Regions from separate parts of the Priestia sp. YIM B13491 genome, predicted to be linked through region 1. Evidence: riboswitches for the same ligand, from Rfam matches in the RefSeq annotation. Region 1 holds a riboswitch; each other region holds the start of a gene.

Region 1 (7,760 bases):
TCTTCATTTTATAAGCAAAGGTAGAGTTTGGTCAAATGAAAGAATAATCAGACAGTTATCAACTGCTGTTGCAGCGCCTTGCAGAATGATATGTATTCCAATGTTTAGTGGAAAAGCGCCAATAATAATTGTTTCAATTCTTCTTTAGTTTTTACAAAAAAATATAAAAATATGCCGATACTACTAATATAGATTAGACATTCTATGTCTTTAGATTGTATAGGGGATGAAAAAATGAAAAAAGTTTTTCAAAGTTTACGCATGAAAATGCTATGTATGATTGCAGCCATGGTGGCCATAACATCTACTGTAATTGAAGTAACAAATTATTATCTTATTGTGAAACAAGAGCAAGCAGCTTCGATTACGCTAGTGATTACATTTCTGTTTGTTTCTTTTACAACTACCGTGTTCTATTTTATCATACGTCGCTACATAATTGCGGTTGAAAATTTGTCAAAAACAATGAAAGGGATTTCAAACGGTGATTTATCTGTAGATGTTGTTCCTTTGAAAGGGAAAAATGAGATTAGTACACTCATATCTTCATTTAATGAAATGATGACTCACATGAGAATGCTGCGTCAGAAAATAAGTAAAACAAAGAACACGGTCAGTCATTCCTCAGAGCAATTGCTTGCAAGCATGGAGGAAACAAAAACAGCTGTGACAGAAGTTACGATGTCTATTCAAGAAATTGCTGCGGGTTCTGATAAGCAGTTGCTAAATGTGGTTGAAACCGAGCAAGCTATGGTGGATATGGCCAAGCTGCTTCAGAAAATGACTGATCATTCTTCAAAGGTACAACAATCGATGAACAGAGCCTCTGAACATGCTTCCACTGGCAATGTTTCGGTGAAAGAGGTGACGAATCAAATGAATAAAATCTATGAATCAGTTAAGATATCCACCAGTGAAGTAAAGGGACTCGAAGATCGTTCTACAGAGATTGGACGAATTATTGACACGATTACAAGAATTGCTGAACAAACAAATCTTCTTGCACTTAATGCTGCTATTGAAGCTGCAAGAGCTGGGGAACATGGAAAAGGTTTTGCTGTAGTAGCAGGGGAAGTACGTAAGCTAGCGGAAGAATCTAAAACGTCCGCTATACAAATCAGTCATCTGTTAAAAGAAATTGAAGCGCAGGCAAAGCAGGCTTATCAAAACATGGAAGTCAATACAGAAGAAGTCACACTTGGGATTGCCACTGTCGAAGATGTAACTGAACAATTTTCCACAATCATGGAAGATGTCTTTGCTGCTCAAGAACAAATGAACAAAATGACAAGGGCAACAGGAGAGATTGATGGGTATTCGTTCAAGGTAATGGAGTCTGTCATGGGGCTTTCAGAGGTTGCCAAACAAGCAGCTGCTTATGCTGAAGAAGTAGCAGCGGCTTCACAGGAGGAATTAGCATCTATAGAAGAACTTGTAGTGTTGGCAGCTAATTTAAAAGCTACGGTAAGTGAGTCCTAAAATTTGTCTTGATATGTAACAAATACGCGCAGAAAACTGCGTGTATTTGTTTTATTTATACCCTTTATAGAAAACGATAAATAGAATTGACACGTTATAAAAGCAGTTGTATAGTGAGGCAAGGCGGCAGTCTGTCTTTTTTAATTCTTAGTAAACTTATAAGTTAAATAAAATATTTAAGCACTACATAAGGAGACGAAGAGATGAAAAATGAATTCCGTTTGGCAACAAATGACGACGCAGATAACTTATTGAACTTAACTCTACAAGCATATAAGCCTATTCGAGAGCTAGGTATTCCTTTCTTAGCAGCTACTGCTGATCTTGCTCTTGTTAAGAAAAATATTTCTCAAAACCTTTGCTATGTATATGAAGAAGAGAAAAGAATCGCTGCTACTGTGTCGATACGAATGCCTTGGGGAGAACATCCAGGTCCGTTTGCTGTTCCGCATCTTTGGTGGTTTGCAGTAGACCCGTTGTTTACCAGGAAAGGTGTTGGATCTAAGCTGCTGCATCGAGTAGAAGAAGAGGTAATAAAAAATACGTTTAAATCACCAGGTGTGTCTTTAGGAACAGCAAAAGAACATCCTTGGTTAGTTGAAATGTATGAACGAAAAGGATATGTTCAAGCTAAAGAAAAGCACCTTGCAGAAGACTATACGACCGTATTTCTTTATAAAAAATTCAATGAGGTACACTCTTTGTCGTAAAAGATAGAGAAGTTCTCCAAATTAAGAAATGTGAAAGAGTGATAAATATGACAGATCAATTACTACTAAATGAGCTAATAGACATACGCCGTGAGCTGCACCGGTTTCCAGAGCTTTCAATGAAAGAATATGAAACAACTAAACGTATTAAAAAGTGGTTAAAGCACTATGATATTTCTACAGCGGATACATTCCAATTAGACGTAGGAGCAGTAGCAGAAATTGTGGGAGGAAAGCCGGGACCTACTATCGCTATTCGAGCTGATATTGATGCGCTGCCAATTGAAGAAAAGACCAATCTGCCATTTGCTTCTGAAGTGAACGGTGTGATGCACGCGTGCGGCCATGATTTTCATACGGCTTCTATAATCGGAGCAGCTATCCTTCTTAAAGAGCGTCAGCAGGAGCTTTGCGGCACGGTTCGATTTATCTTTCAGCCAGCTGAAGAAACGGCTTCTGGGGCAAAAATGCTAGTTGAAAAAGGTGTGCTCGAAGGAGTGGAAGCGATATTTGGGATGCATAACAAACCGGATCTTCCTGTAGGAACCATTGGTATCAAACCGGGACCTTTAATGGCAAGTGTTGATCGTTTTGAAATTGACGTCAAAGGAGTAGGAGGTCACGCGGGTATTCCTGAAAAAACAATAGATCCGATTGCTGCTGCTGGTCAAATTGTTACTAGTTTACAAACCATTGTCAGCCGTAATCTCAGCCCCTTTCAAAATGTTGTTGTCAGCATAACTCAAATCCATGGAGGGAGCTCGTGGAACGTCATTCCTGACAAAGTAACGCTTGAAGGAACGGTGCGTACCTTTCAAGAAGAAGCAAGAGAAAAAATACCGGCTCTTATGAAACGAACTGCTGAAGGGATTGGGGCAGCTTTCGGGGCTTCAGTAGACGTTAAATGGTATCCATATCTTCCTGTAGTGAACAATGATGATACGCTGGAAAAACTGGCTACTAAAGCGGCAGAGGATCTTAGTTACCAAGTCGTAGAAGCTGAACAATCGCCTGGAGGAGAAGACTTTGCCGTATATCAGCAGCATGTACCAGGATTTTTTGTATGGATGGGTACAGCTGGAGAATATGAATGGCACCATCCTTCTTTTTCATTAAATGAAGAGGCATTGCTTGTAGCAGCTTCTTATTTTGCTAATCTCAGCTTTCATTTTTTGAATTCATTCCATTACCAAAAAAATTAAAATATTTTTATTTTTCTATTTACGCGGATGAAATTGTTTGATAAAATAAATTTTAAATTAAAAAAGTTATCACGAGTGGACGAGAGATCTGGCTCTTTGACTCCACAGCAACCTACGAATGTAAGGTGCTCCTACCAGCAAAGCATGTGCTTTGGGTGATAAAACGGGTGAAAAACTCATTTTGCATCAAAGCAAAATGAGTTTTTTTTATTTTTCTAAAAGGAGAGGGTTTTATGAGTCATACAGCAGTTGCAGCACATACAGGAGAGAAAGCATTAAAGGAAGCAGTGAAATTATTAGGAAAGCATTATCAAGTAGCTTATCGTGAGTTAGAAACATTTTATGAAATTGTGGTCGAAAACCATGTTCGTACATATGCTGTAGGCATAGATATTAAAGATGTACAAAAAGCAAATGAACTAGAAATTTATTCATCATGCTGTTCCAAGCTTGAGCGAGTAGGCTGTCTTTTATAGAAAAAGTCTGCTCGCGCCTCTATTTTTTAAGTGGTTTTAAATAGAAAGCATGGTTTTTGACAAGCAAAGAATCTGGTGGGTATAATCAATACTCACTAGGTTTTAAAATTGATTGTAAATTGTCGAAATTTTTACGCAAATTAAAGGTTACATTCGAAATGAATTGTGGTATGTTATAAAACAAGAATATTTTATGAAAGGAGCATTGAAATGGAAATGTCTCTTGAACACGGAAACGATGCAGGAAGCGAACAGCTTATTGATCGTATCCTAGACTTTTTAGAAGATGACCAAAAGTAAAAAAAGAGTGTGCGGTGCTATCCCTAGCCGCGCACTCTTTTTTTATCATGTGTGTAAAGGCAGCGCCATACTATGATACATAGGGATAGAATGAAAGGGTCTCTGTCAAAGGGATTGACGAATGGTTTTGTTTGATAGAAAATTTAGAAAAAGGAAAGAGATGAAGGGTATGTCGAACAAAACATCTTTGTATCAAACAAAAGAACAGTTAAAAAAACTTGTAAGCGAATTGGTTTCTATACCTAGCGTGACAGGAACGATGGCAGAAGTTGAAATGGCTGAATCGATAGCGTCGTATTTATTGAAGCTGCCTTACTTTCAAAAAAACGAGCAAGTCGAGCTTCATTCAACAGGAGACGGGCGATCGATTGTCACAGCTTTTGTTCAAGGGGAAAATACGAATAAAACAGTTGTACTCGTAAGTCATTACGATGTAGTGGATGTACAAGATTATGGACAGTGGAAAAAGGATGCTTTTCACGCTGATACATTAACGAGTACTTTTTATAACCATATGGAACAAGTTCCGGCGCACGTACAAAAAGATATGATAAAAGGAGACTGGCTTTTTGGCCGAGGAACGATGGACATGAAAGCAGGCATTGCCCTGCATATCAGTATGGTTGAACGAGCATGCAACGGAGAGTTTGACGGAAACATCCTGCTGCTGTCGGTACCGGATGAAGAAGTAAATTCGCTTGGGATGAGAAAAGCAGTGCCTGTTCTTTTAGAACTTGCCCGCAAACATCAGCTGGATTTTTCTCTCATGCTAAATGCAGAACCGGTGTTCAGCCGCTATCCTGGAGATCAAACGAACTATGTGTACTCAGGATCAATTGGGAAGATCATGCCAAGCTTTTTGTGTTATGGAAAAGAAACTCATGTAGGGGAACCGCTAGCTGGTTTAAATGCTAATTTACTAGCTTCTTATTTAACAAAAGAAATAGAATTAAACGTTGATTTTTGCGAAAAAGTAAGAGATGAAACGAGTCCACCTCCTACGGTGCTGATACAAAAAGATTTAAAAGAAGAGTATTCAGTTCAAGTTCCGCACTCTGCCGTTGTCTTATTTAATTTATTTATGTTAAACCGCTCTCTTAAAGAAGTAACAGATCTGCTGTTGAAATCGGCTGACAAAGCGGCTTTGAATGTAAAAAAACATTATAATAAAGCCGTTAGGCAGTACGCTGCGGGAATGGAGAGTTCATCTCTTGACGTGAACGTATGGACGTATGAAGAACTTTATACTCATGCAGTCAAACAGCACGGTGAAAAATATGTGCAAGAAATGGAAGCAGCACTTTTGGCACAAGAGGAGGATGACAGAAATAAAACCATTAACTTAGTAAACTCTTTAGCTGGTTTATGTAAAGAAGCAGCTCCGATGATGGTCTTATTTTTTACGCCGCCTTTTTATCCGGCCGTTTGTTCACATGATGACCCCTTTGTACAAGAGATTTTGTCAAACGTACAGGCAACTGCCAAAGAGCAGTTCCAAGTGGAGCTAGTTGAACAAAGTTATTTTGGCGGAATTTCGGATTTAAGCTATGCCAGCCTGCAGCATCCGCTTCATACATTTAACACGTTAGTAGCCAATATGCCGCTATGGAATAAAGGGTATCATATCCCGCTAGAAGAGCTAGAGGAGCTGAAGATGCCGGTGCTGAACATTGGACCGCTGGGAAGAGATGCGCATCAATGGACCGAAAGATTAGACGTTCAGTATTCCTTTGAAATTTTGCCTCATTTCATTTATCAAGCTATAAAAGAAGCGCAGAAATAAACATCCGCCTGCGGATGTTTATTTGTTGAATTTAAAAGAAGCTCCTTGTACGGTAATTTGTTGCGGTGTTAGAGCGTGATCCAATTCAACCAAAAATGGACGCTCTCCAACTTTTTTTAATGTATCATGGACAACACCTTGTGTTCCGCTGCAAAAAATAAGGTTTCCTCCATTGACATATAGTTTTTGACAACGTGCATCAAGCAAAGAGTCTTTGTAGCTTTCACCAGACTGAACGTCCAGCAGTTTCGTCCACTTGCTGATGGATTCTTCGAGGTTATGTACAGCACAGTAAATATTTTTTAGCTGCAGCTGACCAGCTTGGTGAGAAGAAAGATCTGCTAGCTTTGGCTTGCGTTTTTCTTCTGGTTCACCCCATTCAATAAAAAAAGGAAGAGGCAGGGAATCGTGATCAGCTTCAATAAAACACATTTTCCATTGAAGTCTTTCTCCATCATTGGTTTGGCGAGAACCCGCTACAGGACCTTTTACAGTGACGTTCTTGTTTTCCAGCTCTTTTATCAGCAAATCCATATCATCTGTACGAAGTGCAAATCGGCCAAAATGACCAACCGGTGTATGTTCGTTAACAAGCTGCTGAATAAGGTCATTATCTGTAACGTTTTGAGCTAACGCGATATCTCTAAGCCCAAGCCATTCAATATAGCTGAGGTTAAAATAAGCCAACGTGTTAAAAGTGCCCCATTTTTCATGGATGCCGCCTTTAATGACATGTATTCCGTATTCGTTTAGTTCTTTCTGAGCTTTAATAGGGTCAGGTGAAAAATGAACAAGATGATCAAAAGATAAGTGCATGGATAGGCCTCCTTTTAAAAGAGATTCTTTCCCATTATTATACGTTGTTTTCCTTTTCAAGAGGAGTAAAACGAATGATTATGTAAAATGAAAATCTTAAAAAAAGCAAGCCGCGTATGTTTTAAACTCGACTTGCTTTAGATTTAGTTAGCGACGACAGCCATGCCCCTTATAGCAGCATCCAAATGATTTATTAAACCATGGATATGAGCAGCAAGGTGAACCGCAGCGACAGCGGCGACGGCTAGAACGGTGAGTAGAACGATGAGTAGAACGGCGAGTAGAACGGCGAGTAGTGCGGCGAGTAGTGCGACGAGTAGTGCGGCGAGTAGAACGGCGAGTAGTGCGACGAGTAGTGCGGCGAGTAGAACGGCGAGTAGAACGGCGAGTAGAACGGCGAGTAGTGCGGCGAGTAGAACGACGACGAGAGCGCCTGTGAAGAGCAGTTGGCTCTTGGTACATAAATGTTTCAAGCTCAGTAGAAGCAATCGCTTCTGTTGCTTCTCTAATTCTTTCAGCAGTGATATGCATATAAACACCTCCTGGCTAATTCGGTACATAATACAATATGTACAAGGAAGGCGTTTGGATATAGTGAAAACATGGAATTTGTCTAAATTTGTGAAAGAAATGGAGTGGTTTTCATGCTTCAAATCCTCGAACATCAAAGAGTGGATATCGCTCTTCAAATAGTAGCTGTACAAATAGAAGCTTATCAAGAAGAAGCAAGGCTCATTGGTTTTTCAGATATTCCTCAGCTTACAGAAAGCAAAGAAGATATTATGAAAAGCAAGGAAGTGTTTATCGGAGAAATGATTGAAGGTAAGCTAGCAGGAGTGCTGTCGTTTGAAATAGAAAATGAGCGATTAACGATTTGCCGCCTTGTTGTGCGTCCTCATTACTTTCGGAAAGGAATCGGAAGCCGTCTTTTAACACATGTACTTCAAAGATATTCAAAATGTGAATGTATGGTGTCTACAGCCGAAAAAAATAC
Region 2 (7,760 bases), on a different contig from region 1:
ATTCATATTTTTGGGTTTTCAAGAGGGGGAGTGATGGCTTTACTCACAGCCATTGAAAAAAACGACAGCCGCTCTCTTGTGTTATGGGGAGGCGTCACGGATATGGTGCTGACATATGAAGAAAGAGAAGATTTAAGAAGAATGATGAAGCGGGTGATTGGAGGAACTCCTTCTAAATATCCTGAAAGATACGAATGGAGGACACCTTTGCACCGTGCTCATCTCGTCGAGCCGCCGGTCTTGCTTATTCATGGTTTAGAAGATAAAAACGTATCGATTGATCATTCCTATCAGCTCGAATCTAAACTAAAGAAGTCCAATAAAAAAGTTACCAGCTGGTATTTCGAAAACTTTCCACATGCTTTTCCACCAAAAGAAAACCGAGAAACGGTGAAGAAGTTAACGAAGTGGATGAAAGCGCAATAAAAGATATGCTACGATAGAGAAAACAAGTAGAATAACAGTGAGGAGTGAGAAAAAATGGGGATGCCGCTAGAATTAAATACAATGATTGTGACAAAAGGCAACGAAAAGCGTGTAACGGATAACATTTTTCAAATTGAGAAAAAAGGATATCGCTTGTATCCGTTAGATATTCCATTAAACATTCACAAAACGAAAACTGGAGAATGTATTGGAACTGCTATTGTGCGTAAGGTAGAAATGGAACAGGAAAAAACCATTGTCACATATGAACTGACAAAATTACATTCGACTAATTAAAAAACCGATCGTCTCTAAGACGATCGGTTTTTTATTAGACCCTAGGTCCGCCTAATGTTGAAATGTCAGATGCTACATCATTAAAACGCTTGAAATTAGCTTTGAATTTAGCAGCAAGCTCAGTTGCTTTTTGATTATAAGCTGTTGCATCGTTCCATGCTTTAGAAGGCTGAAGCACTTCATCAGGAACTCCCGGAACATGAGTTGGAATCGATAAACCAAAAATAGCGTCTGTTACTGTTTCGGTATTAGCTAGTTCTCCTTCAAGGGCTGCTTGAACCATAGCTCGAGTGTAACTTAACTTCATTCGTTCTCCCACGCCGTATTCACCGCCGGTCCATCCAGTATTTACAAGGTAGACATTTACATTATGTTCATCGATTTTCTTTCCTAGCATTTCTGCATAAGTTGTTGGAGCAAGAGGTAAGAAAGGCTCACCAAAGCATGTAGAGAAAGTAGCCTGTGGCGATGTTACGCCGCGCTCTGTTCCAGCTAACTTACTAGTGTATCCGCTCAGAAAATGGTACATCGCTTGTTCTTTTGTAAGCTTGCTGATTGGAGGCAAGACGCCGAAAGCATCGGCAGTTAAAAAGACAATAGCTGTAGGGTGCCCAGCAACGCTTGGTAATACTGTATTATCAATAGAGTCAATTGAATAAGCGGCACGAGTATTCTCTGTTAAACTATTATCATTGTAATCTGCTACTTTCGTATTTTGATTTAACACTACATTTTCCAGTACGGCGCCGAAGCGAATTGCATTGAAAATTTGCGGTTCTTTTTCTTCGGAAAGCTGAATGCACTTCGCGTAGCATCCTCCTTCAATATTAAATACACCAGAGCTTGACCAACCGTGCTCGTCATCTCCGATTAAACGACGGTTTGCATCAGCAGAAAGCGTTGTTTTACCCGTTCCAGATAAACCAAAGAATAATGCAACGTCACCTTCTTCTCCTACGTTAGCAGAACAGTGCATGGATAGAATATTGTTTTGAGGAAGCAAGAAGTTCATCACTGAGAAAATAGATTTTTTCATTTCACCAGCGTATTCAGTTCCTCCAATTAGCACAATACGTCGCTCTAACGAAAGAATAATGAAGGTTTCAGAGTTCGTCCCGTCTGTTTCAGGATCAGCTTTGAACGTTGGAGCTGCTACAATTGTAAACGGCTTCACATCATCATTTGTTTTTTGTTCGGCTGAAGGGCGAATGAATAACTGCTGAGCGAATAGGTTGTGCCATGCAAATTCATTAACTACTTGAATTGGTAACTGATACTTTTTATCAGCTCCAGCATATCCATTAAAAACAAAAAGTTCATCCTGCTTCTTTAAGTGAGTTAAGACTTTTTTGTATAGCGCATCGAATCGCTGAGCAGAAATTGGCTGATTGACAGGTCCCCATTCAACCGTTTTTGAAGACACAGCATCGCTTACAATAAATTTATCTAAAGGAGAGCGACCTGTATATTTTCCGGTTTCGACTGACACAGCACCTGTAGAAGTCAGCGTTCCTTCGCGTCGAGCTAGAATTTTTTCAACAAGTTGTGGAACAGATAATTGGTGTTTTGTTGTTTTTAATTGAAGCAAACCATTTAATTCGATAGACATATCAACAGTACTCATGTGCACTACCTTCCTTTTTTAGCTATTATTTATTCATTAATGTTTGAAATTTATAATTAGTATAACACATTTATTTAATTATTCTATACTATTTAACTAAAAATGTTTGCGTATTATAAAAAAATGTACGTTATACCTATTTCAGACACATGTATATGTGCTAGGAGCGAAAAAAGTGAAGCTGTTTTAAGTGAAAGCCTCATTTTGATCTGTCTTATTAACTAAACTTAGTGATGATTCTTAATAAGGTGTACTATTTCGTAATTTGAGTATGTTACATTAAAACAGATTCAAACATAAAGAGATGATTTCCATTTGAATGTTGTTGACAGTGAAGCGCTTTTTCATGTATTATATGTCCTTGAACGGATACTCTCTTATCCCGAGCTGGTGGAGGGACAGGCCCTATGAAACCCAGCAACCATCGTCATTTTTTTGTGTAGACGATAAGGTGCTAACCTGATGCAAGGGCACAACCTTGATCGATAAGAGTGAAAGGCTTATGTAGAATTTGATACCTTTCCTCGATACAAGGAAAGGTTTTTTTATATTTTTTAACGTGTAATGAAAATAAGGGAATGAGTACCGTATCACAATGTATCGTATTTATAAGGAGGAAAACTGATGTCAACACAACGTCGTCTGTTCACGTCAGAATCTGTTACAGAGGGACATCCCGATAAAATTTGTGACCAAATTTCTGACTCAATTCTTGATGCTATCCTAGCAAAGGATCCAAATGCTCGTGTTGCTTGTGAAACAAGCGTAACAACTGGTTTAGTTTTAGTAAGTGGTGAAATTACAACTTCTACTTACGTGGATATTCCTAAAACAGTTCGTGAAACAATTAAAGGAATTGGCTATACTCGTGCAAAATACGGTTTTGATGCTGAAACTTGTGCAGTATTAACATCTATCGACGAGCAGTCAGCTGATATCGCTGCTGGTGTAGACCAAGCGTTAGAAGCACGTGAAGGTCAAATGTCAGATGAAGAAATCGAAGCAATCGGAGCTGGAGACCAAGGGTTAATGTTTGGTTATGCATGTAACGAAACAAAAGAATTAATGCCTCTTCCAATTTCATTAGCTCATAAACTTGCTCGCCGTCTAACAGAAGTACGTAAAGAAGAAATTCTTCCTTACCTTCGCCCGGATGGTAAAACACAAGTAACAGTTGAATATGATGAAAACAACAAACCTGTTCGCATCGATACAATTGTTATTTCAACTCAGCATCACCCAGAAGTAACGTTAGAGCAAATTCAACGTAACTTAAAAGAATATGTTATTAATCCAGTTGTTCCAAACGAGTTAATTGATGAAAATACAAAGTATTTCATTAACCCAACAGGACGTTTCGTAATCGGCGGTCCTCAAGGAGATGCTGGTTTAACTGGTCGTAAAATTATCGTTGATACTTACGGCGGATATGCTCGTCACGGCGGCGGTGCATTCTCTGGTAAGGACGCAACAAAAGTAGACCGTTCAGCAGCTTATGCAGCTCGTTATGTTGCGAAAAACATTGTAGCAGCTGATCTTGCTGATAAATGTGAAGTACAACTAGCATATGCAATTGGTGTTGCACAACCAGTATCTATTTCAATTGATACATTCGGTACAGGAAAAGTTTCTGAAGAAGTACTAGTAGACGTAGTACGCAAAAACTTTGACCTACGTCCAGCAGGCATCATTAAAATGCTTGATTTACGTCGCCCAATTTATAAGCAAACAGCAGCTTACGGCCACTTTGGTCGTACGGATGTGGAGCTTCCTTGGGAGTTCACAGACAAAGCGGAAGCATTAAAAACTCAAGCTTTAGCTAAATAATAAAAAAATCTCCGTGAAAACGGAGATTTTTTTTATGCCCATTGAATACCTGCAGCAGATTTTTCTACGACACCTTCATATTCTGAAAGCAAATGCTGAAAAATGGCGTCCCATGATTGAGTAAGAGCGTATTGCCTCGCTGCATGGCCAAAGTGAAGCCGCTGATGCAAATCATCGAGTAAATCTGTAATAGCCGAACTGAATTCTTCTAAGGAGTGAGGTTTGCAAAGGTAGCCGTTTCGCCCGTGCTGAACCATCTGTTTAACTCCTCCTGCATTTGCTGCCACTACAGGAGTTCCAGAAGCAAGAGACTCCAGTACAACATTTCCGAAGGTTTCTGTTTCTGAAGGAAAAACAAACAAATCAGATGATGAATAGATATGAGCAAGTTGCTTACCTTCAAGGAAGCCTGTAAATGTCATATGCTCAGATGCTTGCTGCTGCATTTGTTCTTTTAAAGGGCCGTCTCCTACAATAACCCAGTGAATTTGATGCCGGATATGATCCGGTAGAGATCGTGCGATTTTTATTAAAAAATCAGCGTTCTTTTCTTTAGCTAATCTTCCTACATACGTTAAAATGTAGGGCTTTTTAATATTATATTTAATACGAATATCAAAGCGGTCATAGTGGGGATGAAATAATTTATGATTTACTCCTCGCGACCAAATAGCTACGTTGTGAAACCCTTGTTCTTCTAGCTGCTGTTTGGTCACTTCAGAGGGAGCGAATATTTTTTGTACAGGTTTATAAAACCATTTCATATATTTTTGCAGTGGTATACGCATTTTTTCAAGTTCATAGTGAGATAAATAATCATCAAAATTGGTATGATAAGAGCCGACAAGAGGAACACCTAATCTTTTCCCGTAATAGGAGCCGCAAAGCCCCATTGTAAAAGGAGTGGCCAAATGAATAATAGAAGGATTGAATTCCTGCAGCTGCTTTTTAATTTTTAGAACGTTTGGCAATGAAAAGCGGCTGTTTGGATAAAGAAAAAACGGCATGCTGGGCGAACGGTGAACATACGTTGAAAATGACTGATCATGAGCAAATTCAGGAGCAAATACCTGGATGGGAATTTGCTTTGATTTGACGTACTGAGTAAATTGATAAAGTGTTTTAGCAGCTCCGTTAACTTCTGGAGCAAATGTATCCGTAAATAAAGCAATTCTCATTAGTACTCCTCCTATCAATTAAGTTAAAAAGATGTTCAGTGAAACAGCACCTGAAAAGATGCCCAGTATCAGGCCTACCATGACATCCGTGGGATAGTGCAGACCGAGATAAATTCTTGAAATCCCTACCGTTACTGCAAGAGGCAAAAGAACAGCAGCGAAGGCTGGATAAACAATCATAAGAGGGGTAACCAACGAAAAAATAGCTGTTGTATGCCCAGATGGAAATGAATGATCTTTTAATGGATTTTCTAATACTTTTGTATGTTTTAATTGAATATAAGGTCGTTTTCTCGGATATAGTTTTTTAGCAATGGTCACAGGAATATGACTAACGGCTAGAGAAAACGCACAAGCGTAAGCGACGGATGAAGGATGCAGAAATAACAGCAAGCACGCTATCACAATGGTAAACGTGGCTCCGCCGGCGTGAGTGAGTAAACGTAAAAATCTATTTAAGTGCTTTCGATCAAAATGTTGGTTTACGCTTTTGAATAATCGGCATTCGGCATCGTATACATACTGAATTAACTTGGCTTTCATAGAGTCGCTCCCTTTTCAATAAATACGTCTTTATTATTCAGTTTAATCTTTAATTGTGGAGGCAGTACTAAAACGATGTAAATTAATATGGAAATTTCTTTACAATTGTGGAGAGAATAGAACATGATTGGAGAGTTTGTGGAGATACTAAAAAAATTCCCTCAGTATGACTTTCTGAGGGAACGTTTCCTTTATAATGAAGAATCAGATTTCTTAATAGACTTATAATACTGCCCTTTTTCTACATATTCTGTACGAATGCGCTGCATATCTTTTAAATCCTCTTCTGTAAGAGTGCGGATTACTTTAGCAGGTCGGCCGAGTGCGAGAGTATTAGGCGGTATTTTTTTACCGGGAGGCACTAAGCTTCCAGCACCTATAAAAGCACCTTCACCAATTTCCGCACCGTCTAAAATAATAGAACCCATGCCAATGAGCGCGCGTTTGCGGATGATGGAGCTATGTAAAATAACTTGATGTCCTACTGTTACATCATCCTCAATAAGCAAAGGAGCATTTGGGCTTTGATGGAGTGTTGATTGATCTTGTATATTTACTCGTTTACCAATAATCGTAGGTGAAACATCTCCCCTAATAACAGTGTTAAACCAAATGCTGCTTTCTTCACCAATGGTGACATCTCCAGTAATCGTGACATAGTCTGCGATGAAGCAGCTGGGTGCAATGGTAGGCATTTTTTCTTTATACGGATAAATCATCAAATCATCTCCCTTTATTAGTTGAAAAAAAGTAGTAAATCTTCTAATGTAAGTGTACAAAGGTTTTTTAAGCAGGTAAACAAAAAAAGGAAGAAGGAGTAACTCAAATGCATAAATGGGAAGCAGTAAATCCAAAAGGCGTTATTGTCATGGTCCATGGAGCAGCGGAGCATCACGGGCGCTATCGCTGGCTGATTGAGATGTGGCGTTCGGTTGGAATGCACGTAATTATGGGAGACCTTCCTGGCCAAGGCTTAACAACAAGAAGAAGAGGACATATCCTATCCTTTGATGAATATGTGTATGAAGTGGAAGAATGGGTACGTGAAGCGCAAAAATATGATTTGCCTATTTTCCTGTTAGGTCACAGTATGGGAGGACTAGCGGTTATTCGTACGCTCCAGACAAAAAACCTCCCTATATGGGGTGCGATTCTTTCCTCTCCTTGTTTAGGATTAAAAGAGCAAGTACCGGCTTATTTAGATATGCTATCTAAAGGGTTAAATAAAGTCATGCCGAACAAACTTTTCGATTTAGGTCTCACTGTTGAAAAAGCAACAAGAAACCAAGAAGTTCGAGATGAAGATGAAAATGACTCACTGTATGTTACAAAAGTTTCTGTAAGATGGTACCGGGAATTGATCCAAGCTGTCAACTTAGCTTTTAAAGATATCGATCGTTTGCCTGATGTCCCGCTTCTTGTGATGCAGGCAGGAGAAGATAAAATTATTGAAAAGCTGATTGTTAGGCAGTGGTTTGATGAAATAGAGCTAAGTGAAAAAATCTACAAAGAATGGTCTCAGCTGTATCACGAAATCTTTAATGAGCCTGAAAGAGAATACGTTTTTACATATGCGAAAAGTTTTGTCGATCTTCACATTTAATAAGTGCGGTAAGAAATTGAGGTGAAAATAAATGAAGATTCCGTCTCATCCTATTTCATTAATGAGGAAAATTTATCGAGAAGTGTTTCCTGTCGTTCATCATGAGCTTAATCATTGGCGTGAACGAGCAAAAGAGATTCCTAATAAAGAATTGCGTACTCAAGCATTGGCAAGTATCGATACAAAAACTTTTCATTGTGAAGGAGGCGGTATCCTATCGATTTTAGCGAAAGAAAACATGATTGAATGCGTGAAATTTATT
Region 3 (7,760 bases), on a different contig from region 1:
CCATCAAAAAGCAGCAAAAGCACTTCAAGAAGGGAAGTTTAACGACGAAATTGTTCCGGTGGAAGTGACGCTTCGAAAAGTGGATGAAAACAATAAGCTCCGTGAACAAAAGCTGATGTTCTCTCAAGATGAAGGAGTTCGTCCCGGCACAACTGCAGACGTATTAGGAAAACTTCGTCCAGCTTTTTCGGTTAAAGGATCCGTAACAGCTGGAAACTCTTCGCAGACAAGTGACGGAGCTGCATCCGTTTTTCTAATGGATAAAGAACAAGCTGAAGCAGAAGGGTTAAAGCCTTTGCTTAAGTTTCGCTCATTTGCAGTTGGAGGAGTTCCGCCTGAAGTAATGGGGATTGGCCCGATAGCTGCCATTCCTAAAGCTCTTAAACTAGCAGGGCTGGAGCTTTCTGATATTGGATTGTTTGAATTAAATGAAGCATTTGCTTCTCAAGCACTTGGCGTTATTCGTGAATTAAATATTAATGAAGATAAAGTAAATGTAAACGGAGGCGCTATTGCCTTAGGTCATCCATTAGGCTGTACCGGAGCTAAGCTGACTCTTAGCTTAATGCACGAAATGCAGCGTCGAAATGAGCAGTTTGGAATTGTCACGATGTGTATTGGCGGAGGAATGGGAGCTGCTGGTGTATTTGAATTGTTAGCATAATCATTTCAAAGGGGGATATGAACATGTCAAATAAAACAAAACAAATGATTAAAGGTGGAAGCTTTTTAATTGAAGAAGGTGATGCAAGCCGCGTCTACACGCCGGAGGATTATACATCTGAACAAAAGATGATTGCCAAGACGACAGATGAATTTGTAGAAAATGAAGTCCTTCCACAAGTGGAATATTTAGAAAAGCATGAGTTTGACCGTTCTGTAAAGTTATTAAAACAAGCTGGTGAATTAGGCTTGCTTGGTGCAGATGTACCGGAAGAATACGGTGGACTCGGTTTAGATAAAATTACCTCGGCTTTAATTGCTGAAAAAATGTCTCGAGCAGGCGGGTTTTCCATCACTCATGGTGCTCACGTAGGAATTGGGTCATTGCCAATCGTCTTATTTGGAACAGAAGAGCAAAAGCAAGCATATTTACCTGCTTTAGCAGTTGGGGAAAAAATAGCAGCATATGCGTTAACAGAACCTGGTTCTGGTTCCGATGCCCTCGGTGCTCGAACAACAGCTCGCCTTAACGCAGAAGGCACACACTATGTGTTAAATGGAGAAAAGCAGTGGATTACGAATGCCGGATTTGCTGATGTGTTCGTGGTGTATGCGAAAATCGACGGCGATAAATTTTCTGCTTTTATCGTTGAACGCGAATTTCCAGGTGTTTCGGTTGGACCGGAAGAGAAGAAAATGGGAATCAAAAGCTCCTCAACCAGAACGTTGATTCTTGAAGATGCGCTTGTTCCAAAAGAAAACGTGTTAGGTGAAGTTGGCAAAGGGCATGTGATTGCGTTTAACATTTTAAATATTGGGCGCTACAAGCTTGGAGTTGGAGCAGTTGGAGCAGGGAAACGTGCGTTAGAAATCACGTCTCAATATGTTAACCAGCGTCAGCAGTTTAAAACGCCCATTGCTAAATTTTCATTAACCCAAGAAAAAATAGCAACAATGGCTTCTAAATTGTACGCAACTGAAAGCTCCGTCTATCGTACGGTAGGACTTTTTGAAGACCATATGGGCCAGCTTTCAGAAGAACAGCAAAAAGACGGAAAACAAATTGCCGCTTCCATTGCTGAATATGCCATTGAATGCTCATTAAACAAAGTGTTTGCCACGGAATCTCTTGACTACATCGTAGATGAAGGGGTGCAGCTTCACGGAGGCTATGGTTTTATGAGTGAGTATGAAATTGAGCGCCTGTATCGTGATTCCCGCATTAACCGTATTTTTGAAGGAACAAATGAAATTAATCGTCTCTTAGTACCAGGCACGTATTTACGCAAAGCGCTAAAAGGAGAGCTTCCGCTGCTTCAAAAAGCACAAACGCTTCAAGAAGAATTGATGATGCTTATGCCGCAGGAAGTAGGCAATGAGCCGTTAGATCAAGAAAAAATGCTTGTGCAAAATGGGAAGAAAATTGCGCTCTTGCTTTTAGGTCTAGCTGCACAGAAATACGGTAAAGAATTAGAGAAAGAACAAGAAATTCTCGTTAATATTTCCGATATGATTAGTAACGTATATGCAATGGAATCCACTGTTTTACGTACTGAAAAAGCGATTTCCAAAACAGGTGCAGATCAAAACAGCTTGAAGGTAAAATATACGCAAGTATTTTGCCAAGAAGCATTTAATCGAATTGAAGCAGATGCAAAAGAAACGTTAATTGGCGTTGAACAAGGTGATACGCTTAGAGTCATGCTTTCGTCTCTTCGCAAGTTAACGCGCTATACACCAATCAATGTGATTAGCTTAAAGCGCGAGATTGCAAAAACGCTTCTAGAAGTAGAGAAGTTCACAGTTTAAGGGAAAAAGGAGCTCGTTTTACGAGCTCCTTTTTGTTTAAGAAGCCTCTATCTAGGTAAATGATAAAGGATGTGTTAAAATACGAAAAAAGCTTAAAATAAAGGGTGGTTGACGAAATGTCATTATTTTTTTATTCATATCCAAAGTGTGGCACGTGCCGAAAAGCCAAGAAGTGGCTGGATGATAACGGAGTAGCGTATGAAGAAATTCATATTGTAGAAAGCCCGCCAACAAAAGAGCAGCTGCAATCTTATTATCAGAACAGCGGCTTAGAATTAAAAAAATTCTTTAATACAAGCGGTAAAAAATATCGCGAATTAGGGCTTAAAGATAAAGTAAGCAGTGCGAGTGAAGACGAACTGCTGTCTATTCTTGCGTCAGATGGCATGTTAATTAAGCGTCCGCTGCTAACAGATGGACAAAAAGTAACGCTTGGCTTCAAAGAAGAGCAGTTTGAGGACGTGTGGAAGTAAGTTTTCAAATAGAAAATTTTTACCTTTTACGTTACACTGTTAATAGGAAGTTATTTTAGGTTGTAGAAAGTGTTCTCCACGTTGAAGGCGCTTTTTATATAAACAAATTACGATACATATTTTGGAGGGATTAAGATGAGTACACCAAAAGATTTGCGTTATTCTGAAGAGCATGAATGGGTAAAAACAGAAGGAGACGTTGTCCGCGTAGGTATTACGCATTTCGCTCAAGCTGAGCTTGGCGACATCGTATTCGTTGAACTGCCAGAAGTAGGAGCAACAGTAGAAGCTGACGAGCCGTTTGGCAGCGTTGAATCAGTAAAAACAGTTTCTGAGCTTTACGCACCAATTAGCGGTGAAGTTGTAGCAGTAAACGATAACTTAAGCGATAGCCCTGAACTTGTTAATGAATCTCCATACGAAGAAGCATGGATGATTACAATCAAACCGTCTGATGCTTCTCAAGTAGACAAGCTAATGACAGCAGAGCAATACGAAGAAATGACAAACGAAGGATAATACTCCTCCATAAATTGTCTTTATGAAAAGTTTTTGACTGGACACTCTATTAGTAAACAAGCTAAAGGAGTGTCTTTTTATGTTTGAAAAACAAAAAATGGACGTTACAGATCGCGTTACAGCTAAATTTCATGACGGCGGCATGAAATTATATGTTGATAAGCAGCCAATTGGTGAAGTTAGTTACGGAACAAGCGGCAATGAATACCGCTTTGAAGAAGGGTATTCGCAAGAAAATAATAAATTCTACCAATATACAGATGTACAAAAGCAAGGTGAAACGCAAAAATATACAGACTGCGACGAAGAAGCAGGATGGTGCTAAACAGTGGCAACTGCCGCTGTTTTTCTTGTTTTATGGAAACAATATGGCTTAAGCTGCCTTTTAAAACAGTTCTTTCTTGCAAATTTCTTTTAAAAAACAGGTGAACTGTGATACATTAACGAATATTGTATAGCATAAAGAAATGATGTTACTATACAACTGACGATTATGGGTGATGAGAATGGGGCTAATTGAAATTGAAAAAGTAATTATTGTCGAAGGAAAATCAGATAAAAAACGTATCCAAGATATCATTCGAGAACCAATTGAAATTATCTGTACAAACGGTACGATTAGTTTATCAAAGCTGGATGAAATTATTGACTTTACGTTTAACAAAGAGGTATACATACTCGTTGACTCTGATGATTCAGGGAATAAGCTAAGAAAACAATTTAAACGAGAGCTTCCGGAAGCAGAGCATCTATATATTGATAAAATGTACCGAGAGGTTGCTGCCGCCCCTAGACATCACATAGCAACAGTATTACTGAGTGCCAATATCGATGTTAATGCAGAATTTTTAACATAAAAGGAATGAGCAACATGCAAGAATGGAGCGAAAAACAGCTTGACGATCAGTTAAAAGAAGGACAAAGAGCGTTTATCTTTTTCCATACACCTTTTTGCGGGACATGTCAGCTGGCAAAAAAAATGTTAACCGTAGCAGAAGCAATGCTGCCTGGTGTGACCATCGGAATGAGCAATTTAAATTATATGCCTTCAAAAGCAGAAGTATTTTCAATTGAAAGTGTACCTTGTTTGATTGAAGTGAAAAATGGCGAAATGGTAAAAAAACTCTATGCGTTTCATTCCATCGAGCACGTACTTGAAGAGCTTCGATAATCAAACGTTTGTTTAAAATGAAGAAATGGAACGAGAGCAAACCGTTGGGGCTGTTGAAATCTTGGGATATTATCCCAAGAACAAAATCTGTTGACAGCCTATCTGACACATGCTAAAATCACACTCATGAATGTTCATAAATGAATGAATATTTCCCAAAAACAAAATAATTGTTGCGAACTCTTATCAAGAGAGGTGGAGGGACTGAGCCCTGTGAAACCCGGCAACCGTCAGACTAACTGAAATGGTGCCAATTCCTGCAAAGCTATGCGCTTTGAAAGATGAGAGAAAGGATTAAATATCGAGCCTTTCTGTCATGCGCAGAGAGGCTTTTTTAATGGGGAAAATTGTTTTACGGCTTTTTCATCCTATAGGGCAACCTAACATAATTAAGTTTTTACTAAAGAAGGTGAAGAAATATGATTACATTAACAGACGTTACAAAAATTTATCAGGCTAAAAGCGGTCAAGTAACAGCTGTTGATAATGTGAATTTAACCGTTAACCAAGGTGAAATTTACGGAATTATTGGTTATAGCGGAGCGGGTAAAAGTTCTTTAATTCGCTTGCTAAACGGGTTAGAAACACCAACGACAGGAACGGTCGAAGTAGCAGGTAATGATATTGGAAAAATTAAAGGCGGAAAACTCAGAAAAGCTAGACAAGAAATTAGTATGGTGTTTCAGCACTTTAATATCTTGTGGTCGCGTACGGTGCGAGAAAATATTGCCTTTCCGTTAGAAATAGCAGGGATCTCAAAAGAAAAAAGAATGAAACGAGTAGACGAGCTTATCAAGCTAGTCGGGCTTGAAGGGCGTGAAAATGCTTATCCATCACAGCTTAGCGGTGGTCAAAAGCAGCGTGTTGGTATTGCTAGAGCGCTAGCCAATAACCCAAAAGTATTGCTGTGTGATGAAGCAACATCAGCGCTTGATCCTCAAACGACAGATTCTATTTTAGATCTGTTAGTAGATATTAATGAGAAGCTAGGGTTAACCATTGTACTCATTACTCATGAAATGCACGTTATTCGTAAAATTTGTCATCGAGTAGCTGTTATGGAAAATGGGGCAGTGGTAGAAGAAGGGCAAGTGCTAGAAGTATTCAGAAAACCTAAGCAGGCGATTACAAAGCGATTTGTTCAACAGATTTCTGAACCAGAAGAAACGTTTGAAACAATTGAACAAGTACAGGAGTTATATCCAAGCGGGCAAATTATTCAGCTGACGTTTGTTGGCGGAAAAGCAGAGCAACCGCTCATTACAACGATTTTAAAACAGTTTGATGTAACGATTAATATTTTGCAAGGAAAGATTTCTCATACACAAACAGGTTCATACGGAACGTTGTTCGTTCATTTAGACGGAGAATTAACAGAAGTTGAAAAAGTCATTGCATACATTCATGAGCAGCAGGTAGAAGTGGAGGTAATGACAAATGCTTGAGAAACTATTTCCAAACGTTATTTTAGATGATTTTATTCAAGCGACAAATGAAACACTATATATGACGGCTATTTCAGTTATAGCCACGTTTGTTCTAGGTATTTTATTGGGCTTGCTTTTATTTTTAACGTCCAAAGGACAGCTTTGGCAAAACAAACCTTTATATGCCATTGTGTCAGCAGTTGTAAATATCTTTCGTTCCATTCCATTCATTATTTTAATTGTTTTACTGATTCCATTTACCAAAGCATTGGTAGGAAGTATTTTAGGCGCTAATGCAGCGTTACCTGCTTTAATTGTTGGAGCAGCACCATTTTATGCGCGTCTTGTAGAAATTGGTCTGCGCGAAATTGATAAAGGTGTTATTGAAGCTGCTAAATCAATGGGAGCAACAACAAGCACTATTATCTTTAAAGTGCTGTTACCTGAATCGCTGCCAGCTTTAATTTCTGGTTTGACGGTAACGACGATTGCGTTAGTCGGTTATACGGCAATGGCGGGTGTGATTGGAGCTGGAGGTCTCGGGAATCTTGCATATTTAGAAGGATTCCAGCGCAGTCATAATGATGTAACGCTAGCTGCTACGATCTTAATTTTGATTATTGTATTTATTATCCAACTTATTGGAGATGCGATTACTGCAAAAATTGATAAAAGATAAAGGGAGGATTATTTATTATGAAAAAATGGCTTTCGGCTTTAGCATTAACATCTGCGCTAGTAGTAGGATTAGCTGCATGTGGATCTAACAATGGATCAAAAGATGAAAAGAAAATTGTTGTGGGTGCATCTAATACGCCCCATGCTGAAATTTTAGAACAAGCAAAACCGATTTTAGAAAAACAAGGAATCGACTTGGAAATTAAAAAATTCCAAGATTACATCTTACCGAACACAGCTCTTGCAAACAATGAAATTGATGCAAACTACTTCCAGCACGTTCCTTATATGAATTCAGTGCTAAAAGATCACAAGGGTGAAAAAGGGTATGATTTTGTAAGTGCCGGTGCCATTCACATTGAACCAATCGGTATCTACTCTAAAAAATATAAAAGCTTAAAAGATCTTCCGAAAAACGGCACAGTTATTATGCGTGATGCAGTAGCAGAGCAAGGACGTATTTTATCAATTTTTGAAAAAGCTGGCGTAATCAAATTAAAACCAGGCGTAAAGAAAACAGATGCACAAATTAAAGATATCGTAGAAAACCCGAAGAATTTAAAATTTAAAGCCGATGTTGAAGGCGGATTGCTACCTCAGATGTACAAAAACAATGAAGGTGACGCTGTTGTTATCAATGCTAACTATGCTATCGATGCTGGCTTAGATCCAGTAAAAGATCCAATCGCAGTGGAAAGCAAAGAAAATAACCCTTATGCAAACATCATTACGGTTCACAAAGGCGACGAAAATAAAGATACAGTGAAAGCTTTAGTGAAAGTTCTTCACTCTAAAGAAATTCAAGACTACATTAAAGAAAAATACAAAGGCGGAGTACTGCCGGTAAATAAATAATAGAAGAAAAGCGCTTGCCCACTCTGGGCAAGTGCTTTTTTGTATGCGGGAAAACGAATAACTCTTATTTTTCTCACGCATACTAACCGTGAAAACTTTACTGATGATGGGAGCTGACGTTATGCAGCAAGAAGCACGTCATTCAACTGAGCAAGCACTTCATGA

Evidence for each region. A riboswitch is a leader RNA that binds a small molecule or an ion and turns the genes downstream of it on or off. The one in region 1 is predicted to bind S-adenosylmethionine.
Region 2: it holds a riboswitch for S-adenosylmethionine, as region 1 does, so the genes downstream of both, metK (methionine adenosyltransferase) here and ACFX4E_RS07825 (hypothetical protein) in region 1, are expected to answer to the same signal.
Region 3: it holds a riboswitch for S-adenosylmethionine, as region 1 does, so the genes downstream of both, ACFX4E_RS18860 (methionine ABC transporter ATP-binding protein) here and ACFX4E_RS07825 (hypothetical protein) in region 1, are expected to answer to the same signal.

What each region holds. Positions count from the first base shown of each region.
Region 1 covers NZ_JBHZOR010000002.1:318,315-326,074, reverse strand. Annotated here, with positions in the region: gene ACFX4E_RS07840 (methyl-accepting chemotaxis protein) at 235-1,479, shown strand; gene ACFX4E_RS07835 (GNAT family N-acetyltransferase) at 1,683-2,189, shown strand; gene ACFX4E_RS07830 (amidohydrolase) at 2,237-3,391, shown strand; SAM riboswitch class I at 3,455-3,556, shown strand; gene ACFX4E_RS07825 (hypothetical protein) at 3,625-3,867, shown strand; gene ACFX4E_RS07820 (M20/M25/M40 family metallo-hydrolase) at 4,337-5,950, shown strand; gene ACFX4E_RS07815 (VOC family protein) at 5,969-6,766, opposite strand; gene ACFX4E_RS07810 (CotG/ExsB N-terminal domain-containing protein) at 6,914-7,297, opposite strand; gene ACFX4E_RS07805 (GNAT family N-acetyltransferase) at 7,411-7,760, shown strand, end outside.
Region 2 covers NZ_JBHZOR010000001.1:35,899-43,658, forward strand. Annotated here, with positions in the region: gene ACFX4E_RS00185 (alpha/beta hydrolase family protein) at 1-426, shown strand, start outside; gene ACFX4E_RS00190 (DUF2584 domain-containing protein) at 481-723, shown strand; gene pckA (phosphoenolpyruvate carboxykinase (ATP)) at 758-2,347, opposite strand; SAM riboswitch class I at 2,722-2,839, shown strand; gene metK (methionine adenosyltransferase) at 2,972-4,174, shown strand; gene ACFX4E_RS00205 (glycosyltransferase family 4 protein) at 4,207-5,352, opposite strand; gene ACFX4E_RS00210 (phosphatase PAP2 family protein) at 5,371-5,895, opposite strand; gene ACFX4E_RS00215 (gamma carbonic anhydrase) at 6,087-6,614, opposite strand; gene ACFX4E_RS00220 (alpha/beta fold hydrolase) at 6,722-7,498, shown strand; gene ACFX4E_RS00225 (tetraprenyl-beta-curcumene synthase family protein) at 7,530-7,760, shown strand, end outside.
Region 3 covers NZ_JBHZOR010000005.1:64,854-72,613, reverse strand. Annotated here, with positions in the region: gene ACFX4E_RS18895 (acetyl-CoA C-acetyltransferase) at 1-664, shown strand, start outside; gene ACFX4E_RS18890 (acyl-CoA dehydrogenase family protein) at 688-2,472, shown strand; gene ACFX4E_RS18885 (arsenate reductase family protein) at 2,589-2,945, shown strand; gene gcvH (glycine cleavage system protein GcvH) at 3,081-3,464, shown strand; gene ACFX4E_RS18875 (YusG family protein) at 3,544-3,789, shown strand; gene ACFX4E_RS18870 (toprim domain-containing protein) at 3,971-4,321, shown strand; gene ACFX4E_RS18865 (thioredoxin family protein) at 4,336-4,635, shown strand; SAM riboswitch class I at 4,816-4,923, shown strand; gene ACFX4E_RS18860 (methionine ABC transporter ATP-binding protein) at 5,055-6,080, shown strand; gene ACFX4E_RS18855 (methionine ABC transporter permease) at 6,073-6,741, shown strand; gene ACFX4E_RS18850 (MetQ/NlpA family ABC transporter substrate-binding protein) at 6,759-7,595, shown strand; gene ACFX4E_RS18845 (carboxymuconolactone decarboxylase family protein) at 7,717-7,760, shown strand, end outside.